One region of the Nocardioides sp. Leaf285 genome, then DNA from elsewhere that is predicted to be linked to it. Evidence: riboswitches for the same ligand, from Rfam matches in the RefSeq annotation. Region 1 holds a riboswitch; the other holds the start of a gene.
The links. A riboswitch is a leader RNA that binds a small molecule or an ion and turns the genes downstream of it on or off. The one in region 1 is predicted to bind thiamine pyrophosphate.
Positions count from the first base shown of each region.

Region 2: it holds a riboswitch for thiamine pyrophosphate, as region 1 does, so the genes downstream of both, ASF47_RS01200 (FAD-dependent oxidoreductase) here and thiE (thiamine phosphate synthase) in region 1, are expected to answer to the same signal.

Region 1 is NZ_LMNH01000003.1:812,939-816,726, forward strand. Features, by position in the region: gene thiD (bifunctional hydroxymethylpyrimidine kinase/phosphomethylpyrimidine kinase) at 1-627, opposite strand, end outside; gene thiE (thiamine phosphate synthase) at 624-1,340, opposite strand; TPP riboswitch at 1,331-1,426, opposite strand; gene ASF47_RS12135 (FAD-binding oxidoreductase) at 1,495-2,871, shown strand; gene ASF47_RS12140 (class I SAM-dependent methyltransferase) at 2,868-3,788, shown strand, end outside.
Region 2 is NZ_LMNH01000001.1:231,023-234,810, forward strand. Features, by position in the region: gene ASF47_RS01195 (fumarate hydratase) at 1-1,435, opposite strand, end outside; TPP riboswitch at 1,532-1,641, shown strand; gene ASF47_RS01200 (FAD-dependent oxidoreductase) at 1,754-3,010, shown strand; gene thiS (sulfur carrier protein ThiS) at 3,007-3,207, shown strand; gene ASF47_RS01210 (thiazole synthase) at 3,204-3,788, shown strand, end outside.

The sequences.
Region 1 (3,788 bases):
GCCGGCCTCCCCGCCGCGGTCGGAGGCGCTGCGCGCCAGGTGTCCTCCCTTGGCCAGCACGACCGCGCCGGTGCGCGCCGACAGCTCGGCCGCCTGCGCGAGCGCTCCCGACCAGTCGGGTGCCGCGGGCCGGTCGACCAGCACCGCCAGCTCGGCGAGGTTGGGCGTCAGCAGGTCGGCGCCGGCGCACAGGTCGCGCACCGCGGCCTCGGCGTCGGCGTCGAGGAGGCGGTGGCCGCTGGTGGAGACCATCACGGGGTCGAGCACCACCAGCGGCGGCGCCGTCCGCCCGAGCCACGCCGCGACCTCGCCTACCACGTCGGCGCGGGCCAGCATGCCCACCTTGACCGCGTCGACGACGATGTCGTCGGAGACCGCGTCGAGCTGGGCGCGCAGGAAGGACGGCGGGGGCACGTGCACGGCGCGCACCCCGTGGGTGTTCTGCGCGGTGAGGGCGCTGAGGGCGGCCATGCCGTAGCCGCCGTGGGCGGCGATGCTCTTGAGGTCGGCCTGCACGCCGGCGCCGCCGCTGGGGTCGCTCCCGGCGATGCTGAGCACGCGGGGCAGGTCCCTGGCGCGCAGGTCCGGTCGTGCCCGGCGCCCCGCGGTGGTGACGGGGCGGCTCACGGGGCGCCCCAGGCGGTGACGAGGGCCGCGGCGGCGAGGCGCGGGTCGGGGGCGGCGCAGACGGCCGCGACGACGGCGGCCCCCGCCGCGCCCGCACCCCGCACCGCGGCGAGGTCGCCCGCGACGATGCCACCGATCGCCACGCAGGGCAGCCGCCCGGCCGCGGCCACGACGGCGGCGAGGCCGGTCGCGCCGGTCACCGGCGGGTGGTCGGCCTTGGTGGTGCTCGCGCGGTAGGCGCCGACCCCGAGGTAGTCGACCGTGCCGGGCGGCAGGTCGCCCGCGCGGGCGGCCAGCGCCGGGGTGGGGGTGGTCAGCCCGACCAGCGCGTCGGGGCCGACGAGGCGGCGTACGAGGTCGACGGGCAGGTCGCGCCGGCCCACGTGCACGCCGTCGACCGCGAGGCCGCGGGCCCGCGCGGCGAGCAGCACGTCGACGCGGTCGTCGACCACCAGGCGCGCCCGGTCGCGGCACAGCTCGGCCACCTCGCCCAGCAGCTCGAGCACTTCGCCGTCCGGCTCGGTCTTGGCGCGCAGCTGCACCCAGCGCATCCCGCCGTCGAGGGCGGCGGCCACCGTGGCCACCACGCCCCGCGGCCGGCAGGCACCGGTGTCGGCGACCAGCATGACGCCGCCGGGGCGCCACCGGGCGGGGTCGGGCCGGATCGGGTCGGGCCGGGTCGGGTCCGGCTGGATCGGGCGTGGCTGGTCCACGGCGACATCCCTTCGCTAGTGCGAGCTAGATCAGGTTCGACGGGTCTGCTCTCAGCCCGCGTCGGCGGGCACCCCGTGTCGTCCGCCACCGTACGACGGGGGGCGACACGGACCCGACACCTGGGCGACACGACCCGGGAGTAACGTGCGGCGAGTGGCTGAGAGCGGTGCTTGGAGACAGCATGAGGAGGCGGTCGCCCGCCTGTTGACGTCGTACGCGGAGCTGGCGCCCGACGCCCCCGTGCGGCTGGCCAAGCGCACCTCGAACCTGTTCCGGCCCCGCGCCGCGACCACGTCGCCGGGCCTCGACGTGTCGGGCCTGACCGGCGTGATCGAGGTCGACCCCGGGCGGCGCACCGCCGAGGTGCAGGGCATGTGCACCTACGAGGACCTGGTGGCGGCCACGCTGGCCCACGGGCTCGTGCCCGAGGTGGTGCCGCAGCTGCGCACCATCACCCTCGGTGGCGCGGTCACCGGGCTGGGCGTGGAGTCGACGAGCTTCCGCCACGGGCTGCCCCACGAGTCGGTGCTGGAGATGGACGTGCTCACCGGCGCCGGCGAGATCGTCACGACCCGACCCGGCGAGGACCTCTTCGACACCTTCCCCAACTCCTACGGCTCGCTGGGCTACGCCACGCGGCTGCGGATCTCGCTGGTCGCGGTGCCGTCCTTCGTGGCCCTGCGCCACGTGCGCTTCGCCAACGCGAAGGAGCTGGCGGCGGGGATCGCGGCCGTGGTCGGGTCGGGGGAGCACGACGGGGTGCGTGTCGACGGCCTCGACGGGGTCGCGTTCTCCCCCGACGAGCTCTACCTCACGCTGGCCACCTTCACCGACCGACCCGGCGGGCCCGCGTCGGACTACACCGGCCAGCAGGTCTTCTACCGCTCCCTGCAGCAGCGCGAGCACGACGTGCTGACCACCGAGGACTACCTCTGGCGCTGGGACACCGACTGGTTCTGGTGCTCGGGGGCCTTCGGGGTGCAGCGCCCCGTCGTGCGACGCCTGTGGCCGCGGCGCTGGCGTCGCTCCGACGTCTACCACCGCCTCGTCGGCCTCGACCAGCGCCTCGGCCTGGTCGACCGCCTCGACGCCCGCGCGGGCCGACCGCGCCGCGAGCGGGTGGTGCAGGACGTCGAGGTGCCCGTCGAGCGGCTGCCCGACTTCCTGGCGTGGTTCGACGACGAGGTCGGCATGCGCCCGGTGTGGCTGTGCCCGCTGGTCTCCCGCGGCACCAGCGGCGGCGGGCGCTGGCCCACCTACCCCCTCGAGCCGGGCGAGACCTACGTCAACGTCGGCTTCTGGGGCACCGTGCACGTCGGCGACGACGCCGACGACGGCCCGACCAACCGCGCCATCGAGGCCGAGGTGCACCGCCTCGGCGGGCACAAGTCCCTCTACTCCGAGGCCTTCTACGACCGCGAGACCTTCGACCGGCTCTACGACGGGGCGCACCTGGCCGCCGTCAAGGCCCGCGTCGACCCCGACGACAGACTCACCCACCTCTACGACAAGGCGGTGCGCAGGCAGTGACCGGCCCCACGACATCCACCCTCACCATCGGCCAGGCGGTCGAGACCCTGCTGCGCGACGGCATGCCGGTGCGGTTCCGGGCCTACGACGGCTCCGTCGCGGGCCCGCCCGACGCCGAGCTCGGCCTCGAGCTGCGCACCCCGCGCGGGCTGTCGTACCTGCTCACCGCGCCCGGCGACCTGGGCATGGCGCGCGCCTACGTCTCCGGCGACCTGGTCGTGCACGGCGTGCACCCCGGCGACCCCTACGCCGTCATGCGGCTCCTGCAGAACCACCTGCGCTTCCGCAAGCCCACCCCCGGCGAGCTCGTGACCCTCGTGCGCGGGCTCGGCCTGGGGCACCTCAAGCCGCCGCCGCCCCCGCCGCAGGAGCACCTGCCGCGCTGGCGACGCGCCGTGGAGGGCCTGCGCCACTCCCTGACGCGCGACGCCGAGGTCATCAGCCACCACTACGACGTCTCCAACGCCTTCTACCGCCACGTGCTGGGCCCCTCGATGGCCTACACCTGCGCCGTCTACCCCGACGCCGACGCCTCGCTGGAGGAGGCGCAGGCCGAGAAGTTCGACCTCGTGTGCCGCAAGCTCGACCTCAAGCCGGGACAGCGCCTGCTCGACGTGGGCTGTGGCTGGGGAGGCATGGTGCGCCACGCCGCGCGGGAGTACGGCGTGAAGGCGCTCGGCGTGACGCTGTCGCGCGAGCAGGCGTCGTGGGCCAAGGAGGCCATCGACCGCGACGGCCTGGGCGACCTCGCCGAGGTGCGCCACAGCGACTACCGCGAGGTGCTCGAGACCGACTTCGACGCGGTCAGCTCGATCGGCCTGCTCGAGCACGTCGGCGTGCGCAACTACCCGGCGTACTTCTCCTTCCTGCGCGAGCGGCTGCGCCCCGAGGGCCGGCTGCTCAACCACTGCATCACC
Region 2 (3,788 bases), on a different contig from region 1:
CGGTGACCTGCTTCGAGCGGTTGCCCTTGGCCAGCATCACCTTCGAGCCGCCGGCGGCCTGGAAGGACCGCACGTAGGAGTCCATCCGCCCGGCGGTGGTGGGGCCGAAGGAGCCGGACGCCATGCCGTCGGGGGTCTTGGCCGGGCCGGCGTAGTAGACCGGGTGGTCCTGGAGGTACTGCGGCATCTCCTCGCCGGCGTCGAGGCGCTCCTGGATCTTGGCGTGCGCGATGTCGCGGGCGACCACCAGCGGGCCGGTGAGCGAGAGGCGGGTCTTGACCGGGTGGCGGGTGAGCTCGGCGAGGATCTCGTCCATCGGGCGGGTCAGGTCGATGCGCACGACGTCGCCGGCGCCGACGAGGTCCTGCACCTCCGGCTCGGGGAGGTACTGCGCGGGGTCGGTCTCCAGCTGCTCGAGGAAGACGCCCTCGGCGGTGATCTTGCCCAGCGCCTGGCGGTCGGCCGAGCAGGAGACGGCGATCGCGACCGGGCACGAGGCGCCGTGGCGCGGCAGGCGCACGACCCGCACGTCGTGGCAGAAGTACTTGCCGCCGAACTGCGCGCCGATCCCGAAGGACTGGGTCAGCTCGAAGACCTGCTCCTCCAGCTCGAGGTCGCGGAAGCCGTGGGCGCTCATCGAGCCCTCGGTGGGCAGGTTGTCGAGGTAGTGCGCCGAGGCGTACTTGGCGGTCTTGAGCGCGAACTCTGCGCTCGTGCCGCCGATGACCACGGCGAGGTGGTACGGCGGGCACGCGGCGGTGCCGAGGGAGCGGATCTTCTCGTCGAGGAACTCCAGCATCCGCTTCGGGTTGAGGATCGCCTTGGTCTCCTGGAAGAGGAACGACTTGTTGGCCGACCCACCGCCCTTGGCCATGAAGAGGAACTTGTACTCCGGCGAGCCGTCGGCGGCGGGCGTGGAGTAGAGCTCGATCTGGGCCGGCAGGTTGCTGCCGGTGTTCTTCTCCTCGTAGGTGGTCAGCGGGGCCAGCTGGGAGTAGCGCAGGTTGAGCCGGGTGTAGGCGTCGAAGACGCCCCGGCTGATCGCCTCGCCGTCGTCGGCGCCGGTGAGCACGCCCTCGGACTTCTTGCCCATGACGATGGCGGTGCCGGTGTCCTGGCACATCGGCAGGACGCCGCCGGCGGAGATGTTGACGTTCTTGAGCAGGTCGAGCGCCACGAAGCGGTCGTTGCCGGAGGCCTCGGGGTCGTCGATGATCTTCCGCAGCTGGGCCAGGTGGGCCGGGCGCAGGTAGTGGCTGATGTCGTGCATCGCCTCGGCGGTCAGCCGCCGGATCGCCTCCGGCTCGACCTGGAGGAAGGTGCGCCCGCCGGCCTCGAAGGTGGAGACCCCCTCGTCGGTCACCAACCGGTAGGGCGTGTCGTCCTTGCCGGTGGGGAGGAGGTCGGAGTACCGGAAGTCGGGTTCGCTGGCCACGGGCCGCAAGGCTACGCCTGGGCGCGCCCCCGTGGGGCAGGACCCCGCTCCGCGGTCGACCCCTGGAATGCGCCCGGAGCGGCTGCTACGGTCGACGGCGTCCACCACGGGAGCTCGCGGCAGCGAGCTGAGAGGGAGCTGAGCCGCTCCGACCGTCGAACCTGATCCGGGTCATGCCGGCGAAGGAAGCGAGGAGCAGCCGTGCTGTCGTCACGTCCCACCACCCGTCGTCCGAGCCCGCCGTCGAGCGCTCCGTCGAGTCCCCCGACGAGGGGGTGCGCCGGGGCTCCGCCCCGCTCGGCCCGGAGGGGCTGACCCGTGCGCGTGCGGGTGCTCGGCGCGGGGGTCGTCGGCCTGGCCTGCGCCGACGAGCTGGTGCGGCGCGGCCACGAGGTCGAGGTCGTCGACCCGGCCCCCGGTGGCGGTGCGTCCTACGCCGCCGCGGGGATGCTCGCGCCCACCGCCGAGGTGTGGCACGGCGAGGAGGCGCTGCTCGACCTGGGCCTGCGCAGCCTCGCGCTGTGGCCGGCCGCCGCCCGCCGCTGGGGTGTCGCGCTGCGCCCGGGCGGCACGCTCCTCGTCGGTCGTGACGACGCCGACCTCCAGCTGGTCGAGCGCCAGGCCGCGCTGCTGGCCCGCCTGGGCCGGCCCGTCGACGTCGTGGGCGGACGGGCCGCCCGCAGCCTCGAGCCGCGTCTCGGCGCCGGCGTCGCCGGAGCCGCCCTGCTGCCCGACGAGGGCAGCGTCGCCCCGCGCGAGGTCGTGGCCGCCCTGCTCGACCGGCACCGCGCCCGCCTCCTCCCGGCCCCGTCGGGGGCCCCGGTCGACCGCACGGTGGTCGCGACCGGGATCGCCGCGACCGGACTGGTGCGCGGCGTGCGCGGGGAGGTCCTGCGGCTGCGCAGCGACGACCCGCCCGAGCGCACCGTGCGCGGGTGGGTCCACGGCGAGCCCGTCTACGTCGTGCCCCGCGCCGACGGCGAGGTGGTCGTCGGCGCGACCAGCGAGGAGCACGACGCGCCCCCGGTGGTCACCGCCGGCGGGGTGCGCCGCCTGCTCGAGGCCGCCTGCCGGCTGCTGCCCGGGCTCGACCGCGCCGAGCTGCTCGAGGCGACCGCCCGCGACCGTCCGGCCACGGCCGACAACCTGCCGCTCGTGGGGCCGGCCGGGCCGCGCTGGTCCGCGGGTCGGGCCGACGGCGGCCACGACACGGGCACCGGCGGGCGCGAGACGCCGGGAGCCCGCGACACGGGCACCGACAGCGACACGGGCGCCGACGGCGACACGGGCACCGACGGCGACACCGTGCTGGCCGTCGGTCTCTTCCGCCACGGCGTGCTGCTCGCCCCGCTCGTGGCCGCGCTGGTGGCCGACCACCTCGACCACGGCCACGTCGAGCCCGCCCTCGACCCGCGCCGCCTCGACCCGCGCCGCCTCGATCGGCGCCGCCTCGATCCGCCGCCCGCGCCACCGCACCGCCACCCGACCGCCCCAGCACACCCCCACCCGACCGCCCCAGCACACCCCCACCCGACCGCCCCAGCACACCTCCACCCGGACGGAGACCGCCCATGACCCACGTCGTGCTCAACGGCGAGGCGCGCAGCCTCGACGACACCACCACGCTGGCCGAGCTGCTGGCCCCCACCGGCGCCGGGCGCGGCTGCGCGGTCGCCCTCAACGGCGTCGTCGTGCCCCGTGCGCAGCTGGCGGACCGGCGCCTCGCCGACGGCGACGTGGTCGAGGTCGTGACGGCGGTGCAGGGCGGATGAGCACCGACGACGACCTCGTAGTCGGTGGCGTCGCGCTCGCCTCCCGGCTCCTGCTCGGCACCGGCGGTCTGCCCTCGGTGGCGCTGCTGCCCGCCGTGCTGGCGGCCGCCCGCCCCGGCCTGGTCACGGTGAGCATGCGGCGCTCCGGCGCCCGGGGCCCCGGCGGGGTGCTCGACGTGCTCGACCGCGCCGGCGTGCGGGTGCTGCCCAACACCGCCGGCTGCACCACCGCCCGCGAGGCCGTGCTCACCGCGGAGCTGGCCCGCGAGGCGCTCGGCACCGACTGGGTCAAGCTCGAGGTCGTCGGCGACGAGGCCACGCTGATGCCCGACCCCGTCGAGCTGCTCGAGGCCGCCGGGACGCTGGTGCGCTCCGGCTTCACCGTGCTGCCCTACACCACCGACGACGCCGTCGTGGCGCGCCGGCTGGCCGACCTCGGCTGCGCCGCGGTGATGCCGCTGGGCTCGCCCATCGGCTCGGGACTGGGCGTGCTCAACCCTCGTGCCATCGAGGCCCTGGTCGCCGCCGTCGACGTGCCGGTCGTGCTCGACGCGGGCGTCGGCACCGCCAGCGACGCCGCG